Regions from separate parts of the Ruegeria sp. AO1 genome, predicted to be linked through region 3. Evidence: riboswitches for the same ligand, from Rfam matches in the RefSeq annotation. Region 3 holds a riboswitch; each other region holds the start of a gene.

Region 1 (7,906 bases), on a different contig from region 3:
CACGTCCAGCGTGGTTCGCGCGCCCAGCGTTGCTTCTTCGCGAATCCCGTCAAAGGCCACCTGCGAGGCGCGAACCCGCTCGGTTGAGGCCGTCAGGCTGGCCGTTGCCGTTTGGAACCGGACAAAGGCATCTGTCACACCCTGAGTGATGTTCTTCTGCACGTTCAGCAGATTGGCCCGCGACGAATCCCGGGTTGCCATCGCGCGACGTACGTTGGCTGCAAGACGACCGCCTGCATAGATCGGCTGATTGAAGTTCAGCGAAACCGTGGCGTCGTTGATGTAGTCATCATTGTCATACCGCTGCGTCACACCCGCATCCGCGTTCAGGCTGACATTGGGCCCAAGGTTGGCACGTTGCTGCTGCACGATCAAATCCAGCGCCCGCACCTGGTGCTGAGCCGATAGAATCGCCGGGTGATTGCGTTGCGCGAGGCTGATTGCCTCGGATTGCGAGCGTGGGAGGTTCGGAAGCCCCGGCTGCCCAGCCGTACGCCCCGGCAGTTTGCCGACCGCATTAACATACTCGGCCTGAGCGGTGCTGAGATCCCCTCTGGCATCCGCAAGATCCGCGCGCGAACTGGCCAGCTGCGCCTCAGAAAGAGCCACGTCAGTCCGCGTGACTTCACCCACTTCGAAGCGGTCGTTCGAGGCCCGAAGTTCCTCGCTCGACAGATCGACGTTGTTTTGCCGAATCTGAACTGTTTCCTCTTGAAGGAGAACGCTCAGATACGCGGTTGCGGCCCGGAAAAGAACTTGCTGTTCGATATCAATCAGCGACTGGCGCGTCGACAGAACCGTTTCTTGTGCGGACTGCTTGCCCAGCACCGATGCCCCGCCATCATACAAAAGCTGGCTGAGCGTCAGACCCGAGAAGAATCGCGACGGGTCGGTACTGGTTCTGACACCGCTGGTCCGGGTTCTCGTGTAATCCTGACTGACCTGTACCGTCCAGTTGATGATCGGGCGCAGCGCGGAAAGCGCAATTGCCACGTCTTCATCCGCCGCCCGCAACAGGGCTCGGTTCTGTTCCAGCAGACCGCTGGTGTTATACGCTCCGATGAACGCATCTGTCAGGTTGTCAGCCCAGACGGCCCGTCCGGGAACAGTACTCAGGGCAATGGCCGCAGTCACTGCAAGCGCTTTGACCAGCTTTCCCGCTGTCTTTCCACGCATACCAAATCCTCTCAAATCGAAATTACGCTGCCTCTCCGGCAGTTTGCGTCTTTATGTTCAACTAATCAAGGTGGTGGAAACAACAGTCAGCGGACTATAGCGAAAATGCACACTCTTGGGAAAAACCGTCCAAAACCAGCGCACTGGCGTTGAAGGCATCCCGCCAACTGACCACACCACCGGCCTTGCGACCTATGCGAACCGTACCCAGTCGCCCATCCACAAACAGACAGGCGATCCGGCCCTGATCCTTCAATTGGTCCAGTACCGTGTCGGGCACCTGTTCGACACCGCCTTGTATCATAATCACGTCATAAGGGCCATGCTCGGCAGCCCCTTCTCCAAGAGGACCTACATGGATGACGGCATTATCGACGTTTTCTTCCGTCAGCACGCTTTGCGCCTCAGAGGCAAGATGTTCGTCGGATTCGACGCCTACCACCAGCTGCGCCATTCGAGCGGCGATTGCGGTCGAATACCCGTAGGCCGACGCGATATCGAGGACCATTTCGTCATTGGAGATATTCAGCGCATCCAACATCTTGGCTAGAGTGCGCGGCTCAAGAATGCAGCGGTTGTTGCCCAGATCGATCAACCCTTCGACATAGGCCGCTTCGCGCTGTGCAGTTGGCACAAAGCTTTCACGCGGAACGGACAGCATCGCGTCGATAATTGGAAACTTGGTCACATCCGAGGGTCGTACCTGCGTATCAACCATGGTGCGGCGCCGGGCTGCGAAATCTGACATCTGATCTCTCTTTTCAATCCCTTGGGTATTTGGCTTGTGCCACACTCGACCTGACTCGACAACGGCCCAGATGCCGCAAGCCTGGTTCACGATCCGTTTAGACCAGCCGCACACAAATATTGATTTGCGGCCCAAAATCGACGGCAATCCTCTGGACGCCCCCGATGAAAGCTGCTAAAACGCCCACCACACCACGGCAAGTATTTGATTTTACTTGAAAAGGCGAGTTGGCGGAGTGGTGACGCAGCGGATTGCAAATCCGTGTACACCGGTTCGATTCCGGTACTCGCCTCCACATCCCCCTCCTTTAAATACCGGCTCCGGAATTCAGTTTTCAGGAGGAACGCCCCTGAGGCACAACCTCGTAACCTGGTTCTTCCGGCTCATCGTCCAGCATTTCCGTAGGAAAACCCGGTGCGCGGATGTCCAGGCCTGTGGCCTCTTCCAGACGTTTTATGATGTTTGGCGACAGCTCACGCTCGCCAAACCGGGCGATGCCATCCTCAAAGATCTTGATCATCACCGGATTGATTTCCAGCGGAACACCGGCGCGGTCGGCGACGTCCTGAAACAGGCCGATATCCTTTTTCACCAAATCCATAGTAAACGAAATATCGCGCGAGCCGTTCAAGATCACCTGGCTTTCGGTTTCGTGAACAAACGAGGTCCCTGACGAGATTTTGATGGCCTCGTAGGTGGTGTTCAAATCCATCCCGGCGGCCTTGGCGGTGACCAGCGCTTCAGCACAAGTGATCAGGTTGGCTGTGGCCAGATAGTTGGTCAGCACCTTCAGGACCGAGGCTGAGCCGAGCTCTCCGGTGTGCAGAACCCGCCGACCCATGGTCGTCAAGAAGGGCAGAATGCGTTCGAACGTATCGCGGTCGCAGCCAGCGAAGATAGAGATATTGCCCGTCGCCGCACGGTGGCAGCCACCCGAGACAGGGCAATCGACGGCGGCCCCTCCGCGCTCCAGAACCAAGGCACCCAGCCGCTTGACCTCAGCCTCGTCAGTGGTGGACATCTCCATCCAGATTTTACCGGGGCCAACTTCGGGCAGCATCTCCTGCATCACCGCGTCCGAGGCCGCTGGCGACGGCAGGCAGGTGATCACGGCATCGCATTCGCGCATCATCTGGGCCGGGTTTTCAGCCGCTTTGGCCCCCTGCGCGACAAAACCCTCAACCAGATCGGAGCTCAGGTCATGAACCGTCAGGTCGATTCCATTGCGCAGCAATGACCCTGACAGCTTACCGCCCACATTCCCAAGCCCGATAAAACCTACTTTCATGGATTTCGCCTCCGTTTACGATTTGAGGCCATGCGACCATGCATCAGCGCCATGTTCATGCCGCCTAGCGACGCTGGCAGGTCGCTTTTCAACGTGCCGCAGCGGTCTGAGCTGCATCACGCTTGACAAGCTGCGGGTGCGTGCCGCATGAGCCTCGTGTTGGTGTCTGTGCGAACAGATGAAAAGGGAATGCGTCAACGGGTTTTCCGCCAAGCGCAGCCGCCCCCGCGACCGTGACCGGAGAGGATGCCCAAGCCACTGGCGAAAAGCCGGGAAGGCGGGACATCCGACAGAGTACGCCTCTGACATCCGCAAGCCGGGAGACCTGCCAGCGCCCGAAGATGAAACCGGACGGGGTGTTCCGGTGTCGGGTCAAGGGACCCGCATGAAACCCCGTCCCCCACGATGAGGATTTGGGGGGATGAGAGACATGACCGAGACCGCTCCGGTCGAATTACTGGTTTGCACCACCTGTCGTCGCGGGCTGCCCGCTGAAGACGATGCGAAACGCCCCGGCACCCTGTTGCACAAAGCGCTTGAACAGGCGGACCTACCGGAAGGGATTACCCTCAAAGCCGTGGAATGCTTGTCCAACTGCAACGAGGGCTGTTCCATCGTGCTGCGTGGCGGCCCGGATCGCTGGACCTTTGTCTATGAACATTTGAACGAAACCGACCATGTCGACGTGATCGTTGACGGCGCCACCAAGTACCTCGCGACCGAAGATGGTCTGGTCAAATGGCGTGAGCGCCCTGAACACTTCCGCAAAAACTGCGCAGCCCGTATTCCCCCGATTGGAGCCCTGAAATGAGCAACTTGGAAAAACTCCCCGTCACCGTGATCACTGGCTTCTTGGGCTCGGGCAAAACAACTCTCGTTAAGCACCTGATGCAGAACCCGCAAGGCAAGCGTCTGGCCGTGGTTGTTAATGAGTTCGGCGATGTCGGCGTCGATGGCGATATCCTGAAATCCTGCGCGATCCCGGATTGTCCGGTGGAAAACATCATGGAACTGGCGAACGGCTGCATCTGCTGCACTGTGGCCGATGATTTCATCCCGACCATCGAAGCCCTTATGGCGCTGGAGCCGCGCCCCGATCACATCCTGATCGAAACCTCGGGCCTCGCCCTGCCCAAGCCGCTGCTGAAGGCGTTCGACTGGCCCGATATCCGATCGAAAATCACTGTTGATGGCGTGATCGCGCTGGCCGATGCCGAGGCCGTCGCCGCTGGTCGCTTTGCTCCGAATGTCGAAGCGGTGGACGCTCAGCGCATGGCTGATGACTCGATCGACCATGAAACGCCCTTATCCGAGGTGTTTGAGGATCAGATTTCCTGCGCCGATATCATCCTGCTGACCAAGCCTGATCTGGCCGGTCCCGAAGGCGTGGCAAAAGCCAAAGAGATCATCGCCGCCGAGGCCCCTCGCCCGCTGCCCGTTGTCGAAGTGGCCGAAGGCGCCGTGGATGTGCGCGTCGTTCTGGGTCTTGAGGCCGCAGCCGAGGATGACATGGACGCTCGTCCTTCGCATCACGACGGTCACCACGATCACGAGCATGACGATTTCGAAAGCATCATCGTTGATCTGCCGGAACAGTCCGATCCTGCCGATTTGGTCGCCAAGATCGAACGTCTGGCCAATGAGCTGAACATCCTGCGCGTCAAAGGCTATGCCGCCGTGCAAGGCAAGCCGATGCGCCTGCTGGTGCAGGCCGTGGGTGCCCGTGTGCGTCATCAATACGACCGTCCATGGGGCCCCGGTGAGGAACGCCGCTCGCGCATGGTGGTGATCGCCGAGCACGATGATATCAAAGAAGCGGAAATCCGCGATATCCTCGCGGGTGTGACCGAGGCCGCCGAGTAAGGCCCATGCACGTCGTCTTCCGCGAAAGCCACGGGTTAGAAGAAACGGAAATCCCAACCGATCTGGGCCAGAGCCCGGCGGATTTGGTGGTGCTGTCCTTCTCGGACAGCGACCTTGGCGCTTTCGCGGCGGGCTGGCATCGCGGTGGCGGGCCGGATGGGCGTATGCCCACGATGCGGTTGGCGAACCTGACGGCGTTGAAACATCCTCTGTCCGTCGACACCTACGTGGAGCAGACGCTGGAGGGTGCGAAGGGCATTCTGATCCGCCTGATTGGCGGCGTGCCTTACTGGGCTTACGGGCTGCAGCAAGTGCTGTCGCTGGCGAAGGCCAAGGGCATCGCGTTGGCCGTCCTACCCGCCGACGGGCGTGAGGACCCGCGGCTGGATGACTATTCCACCCTGCCCGTCTCGACCCTGCGCCGTCTGGCACATCTCTGCGACACAGGCGGCGAAGTCGCGGCACAGGCCGCCTTGGCGCAGATGGCATTGGCGGCGGGGCTTTATGCCGGCCTTGTTATGGGGGCTAAAACCCTGCCCGAATCTGGCGCGTGGTGTCCTGATCGCGGCGTGATCCCGGTTGAGACAGCCTTTTCGGGCGACGCAAAACGTATCGTCGTCACCTTCTATCGCGCCTACCTGACCTCGGCGGACACGGCCCCTGTCGCCGCCGTGATCCGCAGCTTGCGGGATCGGGGGTTCGAGGCTGTGGGTCTCTTCGCGCCCTCGCTCAAAGCACCTGCTGCCGCTGAATGGTTGCGTGAAAACATCGTCGCTCTGAAGCCTTCGGCGATCATCAACGCCACCTCGTTCTCGGGCAAAGGCGCATCGGGAACGTCTCCTTTGGACGCGGCGGGCGTGCCCGTGTTTCAGATGGCCCTCGCCACATCCCGCCGCAAGGCTTGGGCCGAGGCCGAACGGGGCCTTTCCCCTGCCGATCTTGCCATGCATGTGGTGCTGCCCGAAGTCGACGGGCGCATTTCGGCGGGCATTGCCTCGTTCAAGGAACCGGGCAAGCGCGATCCGCATCTGGAATATTCCCGCTTTGCCCACCGGGCTGAGCAAGAGCGGATCGAAGCGATTATCGACCGTGTCGCCGGCTGGCTAACCCTGCATGACAAGCCCAAGGCGGATCAGGTGCCCGCGCTGGTGCTGTCGACCTATCCTGGCAAAGACTGGCAAATGGCGCATGCGGTGGGCCTCGACGCGCTGGCTTCGGCCGAGGCGATGCTGACCGATCTTCAGGCCGAGGGCTACAGCACCGCGCCGGCTGAGCCGATTGCGGAAACCCTGCTGGACGCGCGCATTTCGTGGTCTTTGGAAGATTACCAGGCAGCCCTAGCTGACCTGCCTGAGCAAATGCGGGCCGATCTCCAAACCGTTTGGGGCAAGCCCGAAGACGACCCTTTTTTAACCGAAGGCGCATTCCACTTCACCGCCCTGCGCCGAGGCAACGCGCTGGTTGCACTCCAACCCGAACGCGGTACGCCCGAGCTGCGCGATGACGACTATCACGACCTATCTCGCACCCCGTGTCACAGCTATGTCGCCTTTTATCTGTGGCTCCGCAAAGGGCTGGGCGCAGACGCTTTGATCCATATCGGCGCGCATGGCACTCTGGAATGGCTTCCGGGCAAGTCCGTTGCTCTGTCGGCGAATTGCTGGCCCGAGGCGCTGATCCGCGACTTGCCAGTGATCTACCCCTTCATCGTCAACGACCCAGGCGAGGCCGCGCAAGCCAAGCGTCGGATCGGGGCCGTGACGCTGGGCCATATCCCGCCCCCGATGAAGGAAAGCGGCACCCCAGATCGTATGGTACGTCTGGAATCTCTGCTTGATGAGTTCTCGAACGCAGACGGGCTTGATCCCAAACGCCGTGACCGCCTGCAGGAAAATATCCGCGACGAGGCACAAGCCATCGGGTTGGAAAGCGATCTGGGTCTCGATCAGGCCACCTGCACCGCCGAGGCGATTACCCGCATCGACCGCTTTGTCTGCGATATCAAAGAAAGCCAGTTCGGCGACGGGCTGCATATCTATGGCCGTGCGCCTGAGGTTCCCGGTACTTTCGACCCCGCGCCTTCGGCCCATGCGGAACGCAACGCTCTGATCGACGCGCTGGCCGGGAAACGGATCGAGGCCGGGCCGTCCGGTTCCCCCTATCGCGGTCGCTCGGATGTTCTGCCGACCGGGCGGAACCTCTATACCACCGACCCCCGCTCGGTTCCCACGCGGGCGGCCTACACCCAAGGCGTCAAACTGGCCGAGGAACTGGTCCGCCGTCACCTTCAGGAAGAAGGCGACTATCCCAAGGGGCTAATAGTAGACCTGTGGGGCTCGGCCACGATGCGCACGGCAGGCGAGGAATTCGCCATGGCGTTGCACCTGCTGGGCGTGAAACCGGTCTGGGACAAAGGCTCGGAACGAGTCTCGGGGATCGAGGTGCTGCCGATCACCGATCTCAGCCGCCCGCGCTTGGACGTGACGCTGCGTGTGTCGGGCCTGTTCCGGGACGTCTTCCCAACCCTCTCGACACTTTACGGTCAGGCGATCCGCGCATTGGCGGCGCGGGATGAGGCGACCGACTGGAACCCCTATGCCGGTCAGGCCCCGTCGGCCCGTGTGTTCGGCCCCGCGCCCGGCAGCTATGGCGTCAACATGACCCAGCTGTCCGAGGTCTATACTGAAGAGGCCCGCGCGCAGGCGGGTGAGGCATGGCTTGAGGCCAGCTCTTTTGCGCTGGAGGGCGAGAATATCTTTCAGGACAAGGCGGGTATCACCCAGCGTGTGGCACATGCCGACAGTTTTGTTCACCTGCAGGACCTGACCGAA
Region 2 (7,906 bases), on a different contig from region 3:
ATCGACAGGTGCCACCGAAACACCGCATGACCGCCTCGGATTTTTCACTTATTTGTCCTCTTGGTAAATTTTCTTAACTCTCATAGCGCAAAAGTAGACAACCGAACGTGACCGCAATTTCCCCGCGCAGGAAAGACGCGCAGGACGCAGGAATGCATATCCGCATTCTGGCAACCACAGATCTGCATATGACCCTGACCGGGTTCGACTATTATGCTGATAAAACGGACCCGACCATCGGGCTGACTCGTACGGCGTCGGCGATCCGAAACGCCCGTCAACAGGTCGAGGTCGGTTTGACTCTTTTGTTCGACAATGGCGACGCGCTGCAAGGAACGCCGATTGGGGACTGGGCGGTGGAAAACGATGTCCCGCACCCGATGATGCAGGCTTTCAAGGCGCTGGAATATGACGCGATCGGCTTGGGCAACCATGATTTTGGGTTCGGGCTGGATGTTCTGGAGCGCTTCATAGGCCAAGCCCCTTGCCCCGTGATTTGCAGCAATCTGACCCATGTGGACAATCGACAGCCCTGGCTGCGCAGTGTTGTCCTGACACGGTCCATTGCGCAGGAAGTGCCAATCCGAATCGGCGTCCTGTCCGTGCTTCCGCCTCAAACCACGATGTGGGAGGCGCATCATCTGCAAGACAAGGTCATTGCCCAGGATATCCTGACCGCCGCCCGACGAACGGCTGAGGCGTTGCGCGCGCAGGGCTGTGATCTGGTCATCGCGCTGGCGCATTCGGGGTTGGAGCAATCGGCAGCTCAGCTGGGGCTTGAGAATGCCGTCATCCCCCTTGCCGCGATTGAGGGCATTGACGCGATTATTGCCGGTCATACGCATCTGACACTGCCCGGCGCGGGGCATCTCGGGCTTGACGGCGTTGATGCCGAAAATGCCCTGGTCCACGGCGCACCTGTGGTTATGGCCGGGTCCGCTGGGTCTTATCTGGGGGTCATAGACCTGCACCTGACCAAGGTACCCGAGGGGCGCTGGCAGATCACGGATCGCCACTGCAGCTTGGTCGCCACAGCCGATGAGGTCGAAGACAAGGACCTGTGCGAGATGCTCAAGCCCGCACATCTGGCCACGCGCGTAATGATGGCCGAACCTGTCAGTCATACCGCGCAGAGCCTGCACAGCTATTTCAGCTTCTGCGCGCCGGATCGGGGGCTAGCCCTGGTCGCGGCGGCACAAGCGGCGGGTTTGCGCCCGTTTCTACACGGCACCGCGTTCGCCGAACTGCCGCTTCTGTCTGCGGTATCTCCTTACAAATTCGGCGGACGTGCCGGACCGAGGAACTATACGGACGTGTCTGTAGGTAAGATTTGCCAGCGTCACGTCGCTGACCTGCATGTCTTTCCCAACGAATTGCGGGCCGTCGAAATCACCGGCGCGCAACTGCGGGATTGGCTTGAGATGTCGGCGGGTGTTTTCAACCAGATCCACCCAGACGCCGAAGCCGAGCTAACCGATTCCCACCGGGCGGGGCATAACTTTGACGTCGTGTTTGGCGTAACCTATCAGATCGACCTGTCCAGCCCGGCGCGGTTCGATAGCAACGGCGCCTTGACCGATCCAACCGCCCAGCGCGTCCGCGACCTGTGCTTTGGCGGGCAAATAGTCCGCGACGACCAGAGCTTTGTGGTCGCCCTCAACAACTATCGCGCCAGCGGTGGTGGGCATTTCCCTTTCGTCACAAAAGCCCGGGCCATTCCTCTGCCGTCCAGGGATATCAAAGAGATACTGCGGGACTACCTGTCAGATCGCCTGCCCGCGGACCCTCTGGATCAGGCGCCTTACCCATTCTCCTTAGCCCCGCTTTATGGTATTCGCACGATCCTAAGAACCGGCAGCGGAGCGTTGAAGTATTTGCCCGAGCTAAGCAGATACTCCCCCGAATTGCTGGGGCCTGACACCGAGGGCTTTGAAAGGATACGACTGACCTTGTGACGGGTTGTCATTTTCACATCGCTTCCCTATATCAAGCCGTGAGAGGTTGGCGCGGGCGAGCGCCTCGCCAACCTGGTCAGGTCCGGAAGGAAGCAGCCACAACGAGCCCCGCTTGGGTCGATGTCCAACCTCTCACTTTATGGGAACCATTAGCCGCAGGAGGGCTTTATGATTGTAGCAAATACCCTTCGGGCAGATCGGTTCTAAACCCAACTCTCCGATTGCCTGAACACATCACCAACGGATGCGCGCCTGCCATCCGATGGGATTGCTATATCTGAACACAGGCAAACCAATGTCTTTTACTCTTTCAGACCTGGGATGGTCCTCTTACTTCGCCGCACAGCACGCGGCGCACGCACAATTCATGCCTTTTCGTATCACCGCCGTTCACCGGGACCGTCTGGTCGGGATGAACGAGACCGGTGAAACATCTCTGTTTGCCCCTGGTCACTCTACCGGCGATTTTGCTGTTGGAGATTGGGTGCTGGCCGATGACGAAAATCGGGTTCAGCATCTGCTTGATCGGCGCAGCCTCTTGCAACGCCGTGCTGCCGGAACCGGGGCCGAGGCGCAGTTGATCGCAGCCAATGTTGACGTGCTGTTCATCGTCAGCTCGTGCAACGCGGATTTTAATGTGCCCCGGCTCGAACGGTATCTGGCGCTGGCGCATCAGGCGGGCTGCTATCCTGTCGTGGTTGTGACCAAAGCAGATAGCTACTCGGACCCCGCAGCCTATGCCAAGCAGGCCGAAGCGCTGGCACCGTTTTTGACAGTCCTGACGGTCAACGCGCATGACGCGTTAGACCTGCAGCAGGTTCTGGCATGGTGTCCGGCGAGTCAGACAGCGGCTTTGGTCGGGTCATCCGGGGTTGGCAAAACAACGCTCGCCAACGGAATGACCGGTCAGGATCAGGCAACTGCGGCAATCCGCGAGGATGATGCGCGAGGCCGCCACACCACGACGTCTCGCGCCTTACATCCGATGCAAAATGGCGGTTGGCTGGTCGACACCCCCGGCATGCGCGCCCTGCGCCTGCTCGACGCGCAGGACGGGGTGGACGAAGTGTTCTCGGACATTCTGGAGCTGGCCCAAACCTGCCGGTTCTCGGATTGCCAGCATGAGGCCGAGCCCGGTTGCGCTGTGCAGGCGGCGATTGAAGCAGGCACACTGGATGCAGATCGGTTGGAACGCTGGCGCAAGCTGAGGCGCGAGGATCAGCGCAACTCTGAGACCGTGGCCGAGGCGCGGGCACGCGACAAGGCTTTCGGCAAGATGGTCCGATCTGCGATGCACGGAAAATCCGCGCGGCGCGGCAATTGAAACACGGGCTGAAAAAGGGGCGTCGGTCCGCCGGCGCCCCCCATCAAGCGATCAATCGTGGCCAGAGCACCGCATTTCGGCGGGCAAACACACCGATATGGCCGATCTCCCGAACACCAAACTCTTCCGGTGACAACAGGTGACGGCGTGCTTTTGGACCATAAAGCTCGGCCAACCGCCAAACGGCAGCTTCTGGGACCATCTCATCATCTGTGAAGGCAAAAAGGTCGACGGGAACGTCAGCATCCTGCCACGTAGCTTGCGGCAGTGTGTCTCCGATCTCGGGCAGATAGCTTTGCGGCGCGGTGCACCATTTGCGCCATTGCCAATAGACCTTAGGCGGTAGGTCTGTTCCAAACCCAAGTGCCTTGCCCGGCAAATACCCCAGGCCGCTCACGACCAGAGGCACATGCCCATACCAGAACAACCCGGCCAGAGCGCGGTACGGCCAAGGATGATCGCCCAACTTCACAAGGCCAGAACAGACGCAGATCATGCGATCAATCTTGTCGATATCCGGCTGCACTGGCCCCAGCATCCCTCCAAGCGAATGACCAACAGACCATTGCTGCGACAGCGGGAACCGTCGGCGCATCTCGGCCCGCGCGGCGGGCATGTCCTGCAACGCCCAATCCGCCATCGAGATCTTCGACCGACGCTGTGGCCCCGATTTCGAATGACCGAATTCCCGGTAGTCATAGATCAGACAGGCGATATCCCGATCCGACGCCAACCACTGTGCGAAATGCTTGTAGTAGTCACGCAGAACTCCCGTCGCGCTGTTGACCACCACTACGGTTTCGGGCTGCGCCACGGGCCGGTAGATCCGCCCGGACAGGGCGCCATCCCCCACCGGGATCTGAACATCTTCGATCAGCACTGTATGGTTTGAATCCAACATGGGTATCCTCGGCGGAAAACTGAACTGATGAGTTCATATTGCAACTTGACCCCAGACAGCCCATGCAAGTCAACTGCGATCCCGCTTGACCACGCGTCCACTTCGCGGCTCGGCTTTCCGCAACGCAGAAAGTTCAACTTGACTCAGAATGGTTATGAACGCTAGCGATGGTTCGATGGTTCTCGGCTTTCACAAGACGTCGGGATGAAAAGGGAACACGGTGCGGTTTTCCCCGGCTTGATCGGGTCAAACCAAGTCCGCGACTGCCCCCGCAACTGTAAGCGGTGAGCGATGTCGAAAAGCCACTGGCCGAAAGGCCGGGAAGGTCGGCAGAGCAGTGACCCGCAAGTCAGGAGACCTGCCATCGTCAACATAACCCAAACTCGGGCGGGGTGTCCGGGCAGGCCGTGACAGACCCTATCTGCCCCACCTGATCCCAGCACCAGTCCACCGCGCGGAGGGCGCAGGATGATCTGGAAGACGAAGACACATAGGTTCTCAGCAACCATCTGCCAACATACCGGCAAGACTTGCCCTGCATTGGCACGGCTGGCGCGTTCGATGGTTGACGCACTGGACCAAGCCGGTCCGGCGACCACATCGGATTTCGCAATCGAAGGCAGCAGCGACCTGACCCATTGCACGGACGGCTGCCACGCCCGGTTTCGGGCCAGCCAGTCTCGGGTGCGGGTCTATTGCGGAGCGGACCCTAATGCCGACAGCGAGACCCTCCATCGCTACGCCGACCTTATGTTCGGAACCGAAACGAGCAGCCTGCCTAGCGCAGCGATGACATCCCTGCCCTGCGCCATGCTCGAGGCATCAGTGATTGCGCCGCGCAAACCGGCCCCGGCGGAACTGCAACTGTCGGCTTAAGAATCCGCCAAAACTCGGGCGGGCAAGATGGCCCAGTGCTTCTGCGCATCGGTTTCGACTGCGCAGGGGCGCAGCTTGCGCAACCGGTCCAGCGCTTGGATTGGAGCCTCACCGCATTCGATCATCAATCTCAGCACAACCATGCCAGAGCGACCGCATCCGCCCTGACAATGGACAAGCACGCGCCCTCCGCCAGACAAAGCCTGACGCGCCGCGGCACTGACATCGGGCCATTGCGCATCAACCTCTGACGGTGGCACGCCGAAATCCTGAATCGGCAAGTGCACCCAGCGGCTGGCGCGACCCTGAACGTCGCGGCCAAAATCGCGGGCTCCGAACTGGACCAGCTCGGCCTCGGTTGTCATCGACAACACGAGGCCCGGCTTCCAATCTCCGATCGTTTCAAGGTCGCCTGCATAGTCGCCGCCCTTTCCCGGCATCGACGTCAGGGCAAGTGTGCCCCCGCCCACTTGCAAAGCATGAATGACCAAATTCGTCATGACAGCATCCCCCCGGAAGCGTTGATCCTGACTTTAATGCGTTTCGGGTTTTATCTGAATCACCCTGCGACACGAATGTCCCGAGAACGCCGCAGGCGTGGCAGGGTATTCGTGTCTCAAGTTAAACCCGAAACGCTCTAGGCTTGAGTCACAATCCGCAGAGTGTACCCCTGACGCGCCGGTTTCCAAAACAAAATCGTTCTTCAACTCATGTGGACGCGGGCGGCGCAGGCCTCTACGCTGCGGTGACGTCCCGAATCCGCCAGAGCAGACATGACCGACTCAGACAGCCCCGCCTATCAGGTTCTCGCCCGCAAATATCGCCCGGAAACCTTTGCCGATCTGGTGGGTCAAGATGCGATGGTCCGCACGCTGAAAAACGCGTTCGAGGCGGACCGCATCGCGCAAGCCTTTGTCATGACGGGCATTCGTGGAACCGGCAAAACCACGACCGCGCGGATCATTGCGAAAGGCATGAACTGTATCGGACCGGACGGAAATGGCGGCCCCACGACCGAACCTTGCGGCCAATGTGAACACTGCGTTGCCATCATGGAAGGTCGCCATGTCGACGTGATGGAGATGGACGCCGCCAGCCGCACCGGCGTCAATGATATTCGCGAGATCATCGACAGTGTCCGCTACCGCGCTGCCTCGGCCCGCTACAAGATCTACATCATCGATGAAGTCCACATGCTGTCGACCAGCGCCTTCAACGCGCTGCTCAAGACGCTCGAGGAGCCGCCGGCGCATGTGAAGTTCATCTTCGCCACAACCGAAATTCGCAAGGTTCCCGTCACGGTTCTGTCGCGCTGCCAGCGCTTCGACCTGCGCCGGATCGAACCCGAGGATATGATCGGCCTGCTGCGCAAGATCGCCTCGGCGGAGAGTGCTGAGATTGCCGAAGACGCCTTGGCGCTGATCACCCGTGCTGCCGAGGGATCTGCTCGCGACGCGACCTCATTGCTCGATCAGGCGATCTCGCACGGGGCCGGAGAGACGACGGCAGATCAGGTACGCGCGATGCTAGGCCTGGCGGATCGTGGCCGGGTTCTGGACCTCATGGACATGGTCCTGCGGGGCGATGCGGCAGGGGCGCTGACCGAGCTTGGTGGCCAATATGCCGAAGGGGCTGATCCACTAGCCGTGCTGCGTGATCTGGCCGAAATCACTCATTGGGTTTCGGTCGTGAAGATCACTCCGGACGCAGCCGAAGACCCTACTGTTTCCCCGGATGAACGCGCCCGGGGCCAGCAGATGGCTGAGGCCCTTCCCATGCGGGTACTGACTCGGATGTGGCAGATGCTGTTGAAAGCGCTTGAGGAAGTTTCAGCCGCCCCCAACGCCATGATGGCTGCCGAAATGGCTGTGATCCGCCTGACTCACGTGGCCGACTTACCCAGCCCGGAAGAGCTGATCAAACGGCTGCAGGATACGCCTCCGCCCCCCAACGGCGGCCCAGGCGGCGGGACGCCAATCCAAAGCAACGGAGCGGCCCCGGTTGAAGCCCGCGCCGCTACAAGCTACGACCCTGCGCCACGCGGGTCCGGCGGCGCACCAGTCGCCGCTTTGGCGCAAGACACGCAGACCGCATTGGCGCGATACCCGAGTTTCGAACATGTGGTCGAGCTGATCCGGAACAACCGAGACGTCAAACTTCTGGTCGAGGTCGAAAACGGCGTGCGGCTGGTCTCTTACCAGCCGGGACGGATCGAGTTCACCCCTTCAGCGCAAGCCCCGACTGATCTTGCACCACGGCTGGGATCGGCCTTGCAACGTTGGACTGGCAACAGATGGGCGGTGTCCATTGTATCGGATGGCGACGCTTCGACGATCGCCGAAATCCGCGATAAAGCCGAACTGGCTCTGAAAGAAGAGGCCACGGCACATCCGCTGGTTCAGGCCGTTCTGGCAAGTTTCCCCAAGGCCAAAATCACCCGTATCGAAACACCGGAACAACGCGCCGCCCAAGTCGAGACCGAAGCCCTGCCCGAGGTCGAAGATGAATGGGATCCTTTCGAAGAAGACTGATCTCTATACAAAACCAAACCCTCCCGCGCCCGCCACGGGCAATCGGCTAAAGCCGATCACCCTGGGCGGCCTTGGGCCCGGCAGCGCTCGGGCAAAGCCCGAGCGCTGCCGGGCCCAACGGGAGCAAAGGTCTTGCCAAAGACCTTGACGACAGGCGGGAGCGCGCTCTGCTCTTGTGTCACCACGGTGACCCCCGTATCTAGGCACAAACCGTACTTACAGGAGAAGCAACATGCTCAAAGGACTAGGCGGCCTTGGCGATATGGCCAAGATGATGAAATCCGCGCAGGATCTTCAGACCAAGATGACCGAGATGCAG
Region 3 (7,906 bases):
AAGCTGGCCCTGAGGACGGTGCAGAACCGACTGCTGTCGATCTATGAAAAGCTGGATGTGGGCGATCTGCCGGTGGATGGCAACGATATCGCGATCAACAAACGCGTGCGTGCGGTTTCCAAGGCCATGACCTCTCAGATACTGAACCGTGAGAGCATCTTTTCGGCAGAAAAAGAGTTGGGAAGCTGGCTTGAGCGTCGGCAAAACTTGGGATGACGGCCGTGCTAGTCAGATCGTGAAGATTTGAACAGGTAGAGGAACACGAATAGCGACCCGATCGAGGTTGTAACGATCCCCACCGGCAACTCTTGCGGGGCCAGAAGCAGCCGAGACAGAATGTCTGAAAGCGTCAGCAGGATGGCTCCGACGACGGCGGATGTGATCAAGAGATTGCGGTGGAGCGTTCCGGCAATGCCTCGGGCGATATGCGGAACCATCAGGCCGACAAAGCCGATCACGCCTGCCACCGACACAAAGCTGGCCGTGGCCAAGGCGGCGACCAGAAACATCCGAAACCGCAGGCCTTGCACTGGAATACCCAGTGTTGAGGCCGTAAAATCCCCCGTCAGAAGCGCGTCGAGCCAGCGGCTGCGATAGAGGGAATAGCCCAGGATCAGGGTCAGCCCTAGCACGACAAGGGGGAAGGTCTCCCACCGGGCCAGACCAAGGCCGCCCAGCATCCAGAAAATGACGGAATGCGCGGCGCGGCTGTCGCCTGCGAAAATCAGATAGTTGGTGATGGCCGAAAACAGGAAAGATACAGCCAGGCCTGCAAGGATCAGTTTCTCTGGCGCACTGGTGCGCAGGCTTTGAACCAGGGCCAGAACAATGCCGGACGCGATCAGGCCTCCGCAAAAGGCCGCAAGTGGCAGGGTCCAGATGCCCAGAACATCGCCTGTTACAGTGATGACCAAGACGGCACCCGCAGCGGCCCCGGACGAAAGGCCAAACAGAAACGGGTCAGCCAAGTCATTGCGCGTTGTCGTTTGTAAAACGACCCCGACAACACCCAGCCCGGCCCCAATCACTGCCGCAAACAACGCGCGGGGCAGGCGCAGGTCAAAGACGATCCGGTGCAGAGGGGACATGTCGCCCTCAGATACGCCAGTACCCAGCCCAATCGCGGTGAAAACCTCGGCCAAGGGGATCGGGGTAGTTCCGTAGATCGTCGAAAGCAGCAAAAGGGCGGTCAGAATGACCGCCCCTAACAGGACCGCCCGGCCCGTTTTCGTCATCTTAGCTGTTACCCCGGTGCATTGCCGTTGCCATCTTCTCGATCGCTTCGATGTTTGCCGGTCCCGGTGTCAGCTCTTCGTAACGCAGGCCGATCCAGCGCTCGTTCTTGACTGCATCGGTCTGCGACATCACCGGGTGTTCCTGCAGGAACTTGAAGGTATCCGCCGCGCCGTTGCCGGTTTGATAGTCCAGCAGGACAAGGAATTCGGGGTTCGAGGCGGCGACAGCCTCCCACGAGGTGCGGCCCCAGCTAGTGTCCATGTCATGGGTAACGTTGACGCCGCCAGCCGCTGCGATCATCGCGTCGGGAATGGCATATTTGCCTGCGGTAAAGGGCGCATCGGCCGGGCCGTCCAGCAGGAAGACGCGGGGTTTTTCCAGATCGGCGGTTTTGGCCTCGATCGCGGCCAGTTGGTCTTTCCAGCCCGAGACCAGCGCGTTCGCCTTGTGTTCGACATGCATGACCGTGCCGAGACGCAGAACGTCATCAAACAGCAGGTCCATGCTGGCTTCGGGACGGTCTGTGGTCAGGTGAATGCAGCTTTCAGTCAGCACCATGGTCTTGATGCCAAAGGGCTCCAGCGTGTCGGGGGTGACGTCACCGCCGGGTTTCATGCCGTAGTACCAACCGGCGAAGAACATGTCGGGTTCGACCGCAACGAGGTTCTCGACCGTCGGGTATTTCGGAGCGAGCTCGGGAATGTCACCGCGCTGCGCGTCGAAATCTGGGCTAGTTTTGTACCAGCCGGTGATGCCGGTCAGGCCAACGATGCTGTCTTGAAGACCCAGCGCAAAGGCCATGTCGGTCATGTTCATGTCATGAACCACGATCCGCTCGGGCTTGCTGTCGAACACCAGAGGTTCACCGCAATTGTCGACGGTGATCTCTTGCGCGGCAGCGCCGCCCGCCAGCGCGCTTAGGACCGCAGCGGACAAGAGTTTCAGTTTCATCAATCTCTCCTGTTAAGATGAAAGCTTTCGTTTTCGGATGTCCAGCGCGGGGATCACGCGTCCTTCGTGCTGGAAACACAAATAGTCAACACCAAATGTCTCGCGCACGCGGTCCGGCGTCAGAACCTCGGAGACCGGGCCGAAGGCCGTTAGCTGTGCGTTCTTCATCAGGGCGACGTGGCTGGCGAATTCGGGGATCATGACCAGATCGTGGACGATCATCACAACCGTCACGCCCAACTCGGCGACCAGAGACAGCATGTGCCCCTTGGCATCCGGGTCCAGATGGTTGGTCGGTTCGTCCAAAAACAGCAGCGAGGGGTTCTGCGCCAAAGCCCGTGCGATATGGGCGCGTTGGCGCTCTCCGCCCGACAGTTTTGCCATCTGTTTGTCCGCCAGATGAGACAGTTCGGTGGTGTCGAGAACGCGCTGCAGGTCCGCCTGATGATCCTCGGCGGATTTGTCGGCCCTGATCGGGATCTGTCCCAACGCCACATAGTCCCGCAGTTGCAGCCGCCCATCGGGGGTTTCCTGCTGGCCGACAACGGCAATCCGTCTGGCCCTTTCCAGCGACGACAGTTTCCGCAGGCTTTGGCCCTGAATGCGCACATCCCCCAGAGCCAGCCTTTCGACGCCGCACAAGAGGTTGAGCAGCGTCGTTTTGCCCGCCCCGTTCGGGCCGGCAACGGCCAATATCGCGCCTTCCTCAAGCGTAAACGAGGTGTCGCGCAGCAGAACATCGCCGTTCAGGGCGTAGTATTCCAGATTTTCAGCGACCAGAAAGCTCATGCCGTGCCCTCCGGTGGCAGGCAGGGCATGCGCGACAGGGTTTTGGTGTAGAGCGCCAAAGGACGGGTCGAGGCGCTGGTCCAACCATCCTTGCTGTCCCGAAACTGATGGGCGAACTCGGCCAATGCGCTCAGATCGGCAGGGGATTGAATGTCGCCGAACAGGTATTGTGCCTTGCCCTTGGCCTGCAGCCCGACTGTCATCGGGCGGTCGCACCCGGCCATACAGTCGATCAGACGTGTCGAGAACCCCTCGGGCAGCTGGCCGTCCAGCGCTTCCTTCGCCTCGTGCGGAGGGATCGGCCCTTTGCAGGTGCCGCATATCAGGACGAAATGATCAGCCATGGCACGCGTCGCCGACTTGAACAAAAGCCGATTGAAGGCAAAAGCCATGAGTTGCATCAGCACGCAGATGTGCCATCGAGCCTCCTTCCGGGACACCCCGCCCCGGGTTGGTTAATCTGTGATGGCAGGTCTCCTGACTTGCGGGTCATTGCTCGGCCAACCTTCCCGACCTTAGGGGCCAGTGGTTTTGTGGCGTCGCTCTCCGCTTACAGTTGCGGGGGCAGTCACGGCATTGGCCTTTGGGCCGCACCGTATTCCCATTTTCATCCCTAAGGCACAGGCCGTCGGGAACCATCGAAAGCAGCTAGTCTGCTCACGCTCCTATTGTCAAGCGCAGGAATCGCGCTAAGCGACCACGCGTAAGGTCGGCCTGCGGGCGGGTTGGCCCGGTCCGGCGCCATTTGTTGGGAACTGGCTGGCTAGGGTCAAACCGGCCTGTATCAGGTGCGCGTCCGGGTAGCCTCCGGTCAATTCGTTCAAGGCATCGCGTGCCGCCGGAGTTTCGTCGCGGCGCATGTGATGCAGCATCCGCAACAGGGCGCGTTCGTCACATGTCAGCTCGTGCCGCGTCTCAACACAAAGCGGGTCGTTGAAGGCTAGTCCCCTAGGCCGGATGTATAACGTGGCCTTGATGACTTTGAAGACCATCTGCGCCAGAACCAGCCCCTGATCGCGCCCCCAGCGTTCGGTTGCAACCGTGAAAGCATGTTGCCAAGCCTGCGTTTCCGGCTCGGTGAAGCTAAGGATGAAGTGCCGAATGACAGGCAGCAAACCGCGTTCGAAACCGTCAAAATCGGCGAATGGCAATGTGTGGTCGGATGCCGAGTGTTTCATGCGCGTTCCCTTTTGGGGTCGAGGGCTTTCGCAACCAATGGGTGGACGTTTAACGGAAGTGTGTTGGGATCAACCGGCGTTTAAGGGCGCGGTGATGCGGCGCGAGCTGGAAAAGTGAGATCAGCCTCGATCGCCTGCCTCAGTTTTGGTCTCAATGCGCAGCCATAGCGGCTGGCAACGGCGTCCATGGCCAACAGGTCGGCGAGGGATTTTCGCATGTCAGGTTATCTTTCGGTCGCAAAAATGGGACCGGGCGATGTTTCCAACGGAATCTGACTGGGCCGGCTGTTAATTGACAAAAATAGTCAGAAAAGGCAAGCGTGAAATTCCAAATGAAGTCAGTAATCGGCAACCAACAGGAAATCCGGGGCTGTGTCTTCTTCGATTGTTGCAAAGCGGGGGATCGGGTCTTCAAATACGTTGTCCGTCCGGTCGTCATTCACGGTTGAGACTTCGCCAATCAAACAATCCGCACCTTCCGCCCAAAAGGCGTGCCAGATGCCGGGCATCAAGGTCACGCTCTGGCCTGGCTTCAGGCGAAGATGCTCTCCGGGCTGTATGGATACAGGGCAGGCATCGCTGGGAACGGTGACCGCGTTGTCGCGGTCGATACCGCCATCGGGGTCCGACGCATAGATTTCCATAACTAGATCGCCGCCCCCACGGTTGATGATGTCCTCGGCTTTGACGATATGGCGATGCATCGGCGATAGCTGTTTGTCGCGAGAGATCAGCAGTTTTTCGGCATAGAGCATACCGCGTCCCCGGCTCAGATCGCTGACGTTACCGTTGCGCAGGGTGAACAGAAACAACCCAAGCTCATCAAACTTGCCTTGACCGTAATCGGTGATATCCCAACCTAGCCCATGGGCACGAATACTGTCCGCCTGGGCGCTGCGCATCTGGTCAGGTGTCCAATCTGCGAAAGGTGGCAGAACGGCACCAAATGAACTGATGAATGCCTGGGCTTCGGTCTTGATACGGTTGATTTCGGATCGTTTCATCTCGGACTCTTCGTAGGGCTATATTTCATGCGACCAGGGCGGGTTGGCTCCGGCGCGTGAGACGGTCACAGCAGCCACCTCTGCGCCCAAGGTCAAGGCGTCGCGTAGCGCATCCGCGGACAGTGCTTTTAAGCCCGGCTTTGTCAGCAGGCCAGCCCGTTCCAGCGAGGCCAGAACCCCGGCGTTAAACGTGTCCCCCGCACCAACCGTATCCACAACTTGCACCCTTTTGACAGGGACTGAGACCACAGCACCGTTGGCCAGGTAGCCCGAGGCGCCCTCACTCCCACGGGTGACGATGACCGCGGAGGGGCCTGCTTGAAGCAGCAAAGGGACTTTCTGATCGTGGTTTTCCGGGCCGGGGATGATCCAGTCCAGATCCTCATCCGAGACTTTGACGATATCGGCCTGTTCGATCATCTGGTTCAACCGCGTGCGGTAGCGGGTCTGATCCTGTATGAAACCGGGTCGGATATTGGGGTCCAACATCACAGCACAGTTCGCGCCATGTTGCGCCAGCATCGCGGCATAGGCATCCGCGCAAGGCTCACAGGCAAGGCTGATGCCACCAAAATACAGCGCTGAAACCGCGGGAAGTTGGCGCGGCATATCCTCTGCACGCAGCATCCGACCCGCAGTGTTTTCATCGACAAACGTGTAAGTCGCGTGGCCGTCCTTCAGTTGAACAAACGCCAGCGTGGTCGGCCTGTCCGAGGCAATCACATGTGTCGTGTCTACATGGCTGGCCCGCAGGTCATCGGCCAATTGATGCCCGAACATGTCCGAGGACAGGCCAGTCAGCAGCCCAACGGGCGCGCCCAACCTGCCCAAAGCGATAGAGGTATTGAATATAGCGCCACCGGAATGGGGAACGAAACCGTCCTGCCCGGACAGGGTCGGCTCAGCAATCATGTCGATCAGGGCTTCTCCACAACACAGGATCATCCCACACCCTCTTCCAAAATACGCTCAGTTATCGCTGAAGCGCATTTTTACAGAAGTTGTTAGCGCCAACAATGCCAAATTCGGCCTGTTCCGAGATATAAAGGTTCATCGACTGCCGCAACTCGCTGAAACGCCCGCCTGCATTGAACGCGTCGCAGAAGGTTTCGCCAAACATCCAGCGGTTTTTCTCGGCGACGCCACCAACAAGGAAGACGCCACCGGCAGGCATCACGGTGACGGCCATGTCACCCATCAACGCACCCAGATGGCTGATGAACAATTCTGCAGTGCGACCGGCGATCGGGTCTTTGCCGTCGCGTGCGTCCTGCAGGATATCCCGGGCGGTGCGAACCGGAGGTTGAGCCTGTCCGGCCGCCATGCCTGCGGCCTGATACAAGATTGGCAAGCCAGTTCCGCTGAGGAACATCTCAGCCTCAAGTACGAGGCTGTTGTCGAAAAAGCATTCGGGTGCCAGATGGCGCGCGGCGTCGAAGATATCGACTTCATCCCGCGTGCGCGGAGACAGGCCAACATGGCCGCCTTCGCCTGACACGGTGTGGAAATGCCCTTCGGAGTAGAGCAGCGCACCGACGCCCAAACCGGTTCCAGGCCCCACGACCAATCGCGTGCCCATCGGCGGAGTGGCAGAGCCTTGCAGCACGGATACGTCAGCCTCTGTCACTTCGGCCACAGACCACGCTGCTGCGGTGAAGTCATTGATCACATAGGTGTTAGCGGCCCCTGTCGCATTGGCCAGAGCGTCCTCGGACAGGTCCAAATTCGCGTTCGTCAGTTGGATGCGCCCGTCTCGCACCGGTCCGGCCCCAGCCGCGACAACGGCTTGTGGCGCGGTGCCGATCTCATCCCGAATATCATGCAACGCATTTAGCAGATCAGGCAGGGTCCCCGTTGGGTGCTTGTGCAATGCCGTCAGCCTACCATCAGAGACAACGCCCAGACGCGTATTCGTACCGCCGATATCGGCCACCAATGTCCAATGTGGACGCAAAGACCCGGACGGCTGGCGATAGGCCTGCCGGTCGGCGGCGCCCTCGGAAAGTGCGGCCTTTACGGCAGCGAAGGAGGCTTTGGGTCTGCGGTCCAGCGTTTCAAAATCCACGTCTACCAATCCAAACCGTTTTTCATAGCCATAAGCCCATTCGTAGTTATCCAGCAAAGACCAGATGAAATACCCCTTAACGGGCACATCCGCAGCCAAAGCCTGTTGCACCGCCGTCAAGTGATCGTCCAGATAGGCGATGCGCTCATCATCCTGCTGGCGCTCGGCGCTCGCCATGCCGTTCTCTGTAACATAGATCGGAAGATCACTGGTATAGTCTTCTGCGGTTCTTTTCAGGAAACGGGTCAGGGCGTCGGGGTCGATCTCCCAACCCATCTGGGTCTTGGGCAGAGGGCCGGGTACTTCGGTCAGGCTTGGCCATGCACTGTCTGCCGAGGTGATCAGCTTGCGGGTGTAGTAGTTCAAGCCGCACCAATCGACCGGTGCCCCGATTGTTTCGAAATCATCTTGCCAACCCTCGGGCAAATGAGGCTCCAGTCCCTCCAGCACGTTGTCGGGGTAGGCTTTTTTGAACACGCCGCCCAAAAAGAACCGGTTATAGATCCCGTCATAGAGTGCGGCCGCTTGCTGTGCGGCGGCGCTGTCATCCGCAGGTTCAGCCCATTCAAGGTTGAAGACAGCGCCCAGATTGGACATGCCGAGGCTGCGCATTGTCTGAATGGCGCTGCCATGGGCCAGAAGAACATGATGCATCGCACGTGCAGCCGCGCGAATATCACGCA

Evidence for each region. Region 3 has a riboswitch for cobalamin ahead of ACR3FB_RS23130 (DUF1636 family protein). Riboswitches for the same ligand answer to the same signal wherever they lie in the genome.
Region 1: another riboswitch for cobalamin. It lies ahead of ACR3FB_RS11055 (DUF1636 family protein); the one in region 3 lies ahead of ACR3FB_RS23130 (DUF1636 family protein).
Region 2: another riboswitch for cobalamin. It lies ahead of ACR3FB_RS02210 (hypothetical protein); the one in region 3 lies ahead of ACR3FB_RS23130 (DUF1636 family protein).

The regions. Positions count from the first base shown of each region.
Region 1 covers NZ_JBQFJC010000001.1:2,227,723-2,235,628, forward strand. The annotation lists gene ACR3FB_RS11035 (TolC family outer membrane protein) at 1-1,176, opposite strand, end outside; gene ACR3FB_RS11040 (protein-L-isoaspartate O-methyltransferase family protein) at 1,271-1,924, opposite strand; tRNA gene ACR3FB_RS11045 (tRNA-Cys) at 2,146-2,219, shown strand; gene ACR3FB_RS11050 (NAD(P)-dependent oxidoreductase) at 2,259-3,212, opposite strand; cobalamin riboswitch at 3,356-3,559, shown strand; gene ACR3FB_RS11055 (DUF1636 family protein) at 3,643-4,023, shown strand; gene cobW (cobalamin biosynthesis protein CobW) at 4,020-5,075, shown strand; gene cobN (cobaltochelatase subunit CobN) at 5,081-7,906, shown strand, end outside.
Region 2 covers NZ_JBQFJC010000001.1:444,079-451,984, reverse strand. The annotation lists gene ACR3FB_RS02230 (bifunctional 2',3'-cyclic-nucleotide 2'-phosphodiesterase/3'-nucleotidase) at 153-1,955, shown strand; RNA gene ffs (signal recognition particle sRNA small type) at 1,995-2,093, shown strand; gene rsgA (ribosome small subunit-dependent GTPase A) at 2,251-3,279, shown strand; gene ACR3FB_RS02215 (alpha/beta hydrolase family protein) at 3,323-4,180, opposite strand; cobalamin riboswitch at 4,341-4,560, shown strand; gene ACR3FB_RS02210 (hypothetical protein) at 4,649-5,056, shown strand; gene ACR3FB_RS02205 (protein-tyrosine phosphatase family protein) at 5,053-5,556, opposite strand; gene ACR3FB_RS02200 (DNA polymerase III subunit gamma/tau) at 5,830-7,587, shown strand; gene ACR3FB_RS02195 (YbaB/EbfC family nucleoid-associated protein) at 7,820-7,906, shown strand, end outside.
Region 3 covers NZ_JBQFJC010000002.1:1,114,170-1,122,075, forward strand. The annotation lists gene ACR3FB_RS23110 (response regulator transcription factor) at 1-216, shown strand, start outside; gene ACR3FB_RS23115 (FecCD family ABC transporter permease) at 225-1,235, opposite strand; gene ACR3FB_RS23120 (ABC transporter substrate-binding protein) at 1,237-2,187, opposite strand; gene ACR3FB_RS23125 (ABC transporter ATP-binding protein) at 2,200-2,976, opposite strand; gene ACR3FB_RS23130 (DUF1636 family protein) at 2,973-3,320, opposite strand; cobalamin riboswitch at 3,427-3,631, opposite strand; gene ACR3FB_RS23135 (hypothetical protein) at 3,666-4,154, opposite strand; gene ACR3FB_RS23140 (D-lyxose/D-mannose family sugar isomerase) at 4,493-5,158, opposite strand; gene ACR3FB_RS23145 (carbohydrate kinase family protein) at 5,177-6,103, opposite strand; gene ACR3FB_RS23150 (glucokinase) at 6,132-7,091, opposite strand; partial or broken gene ACR3FB_RS23155 (GH1 family beta-glucosidase) at 7,158-7,906, opposite strand, start outside.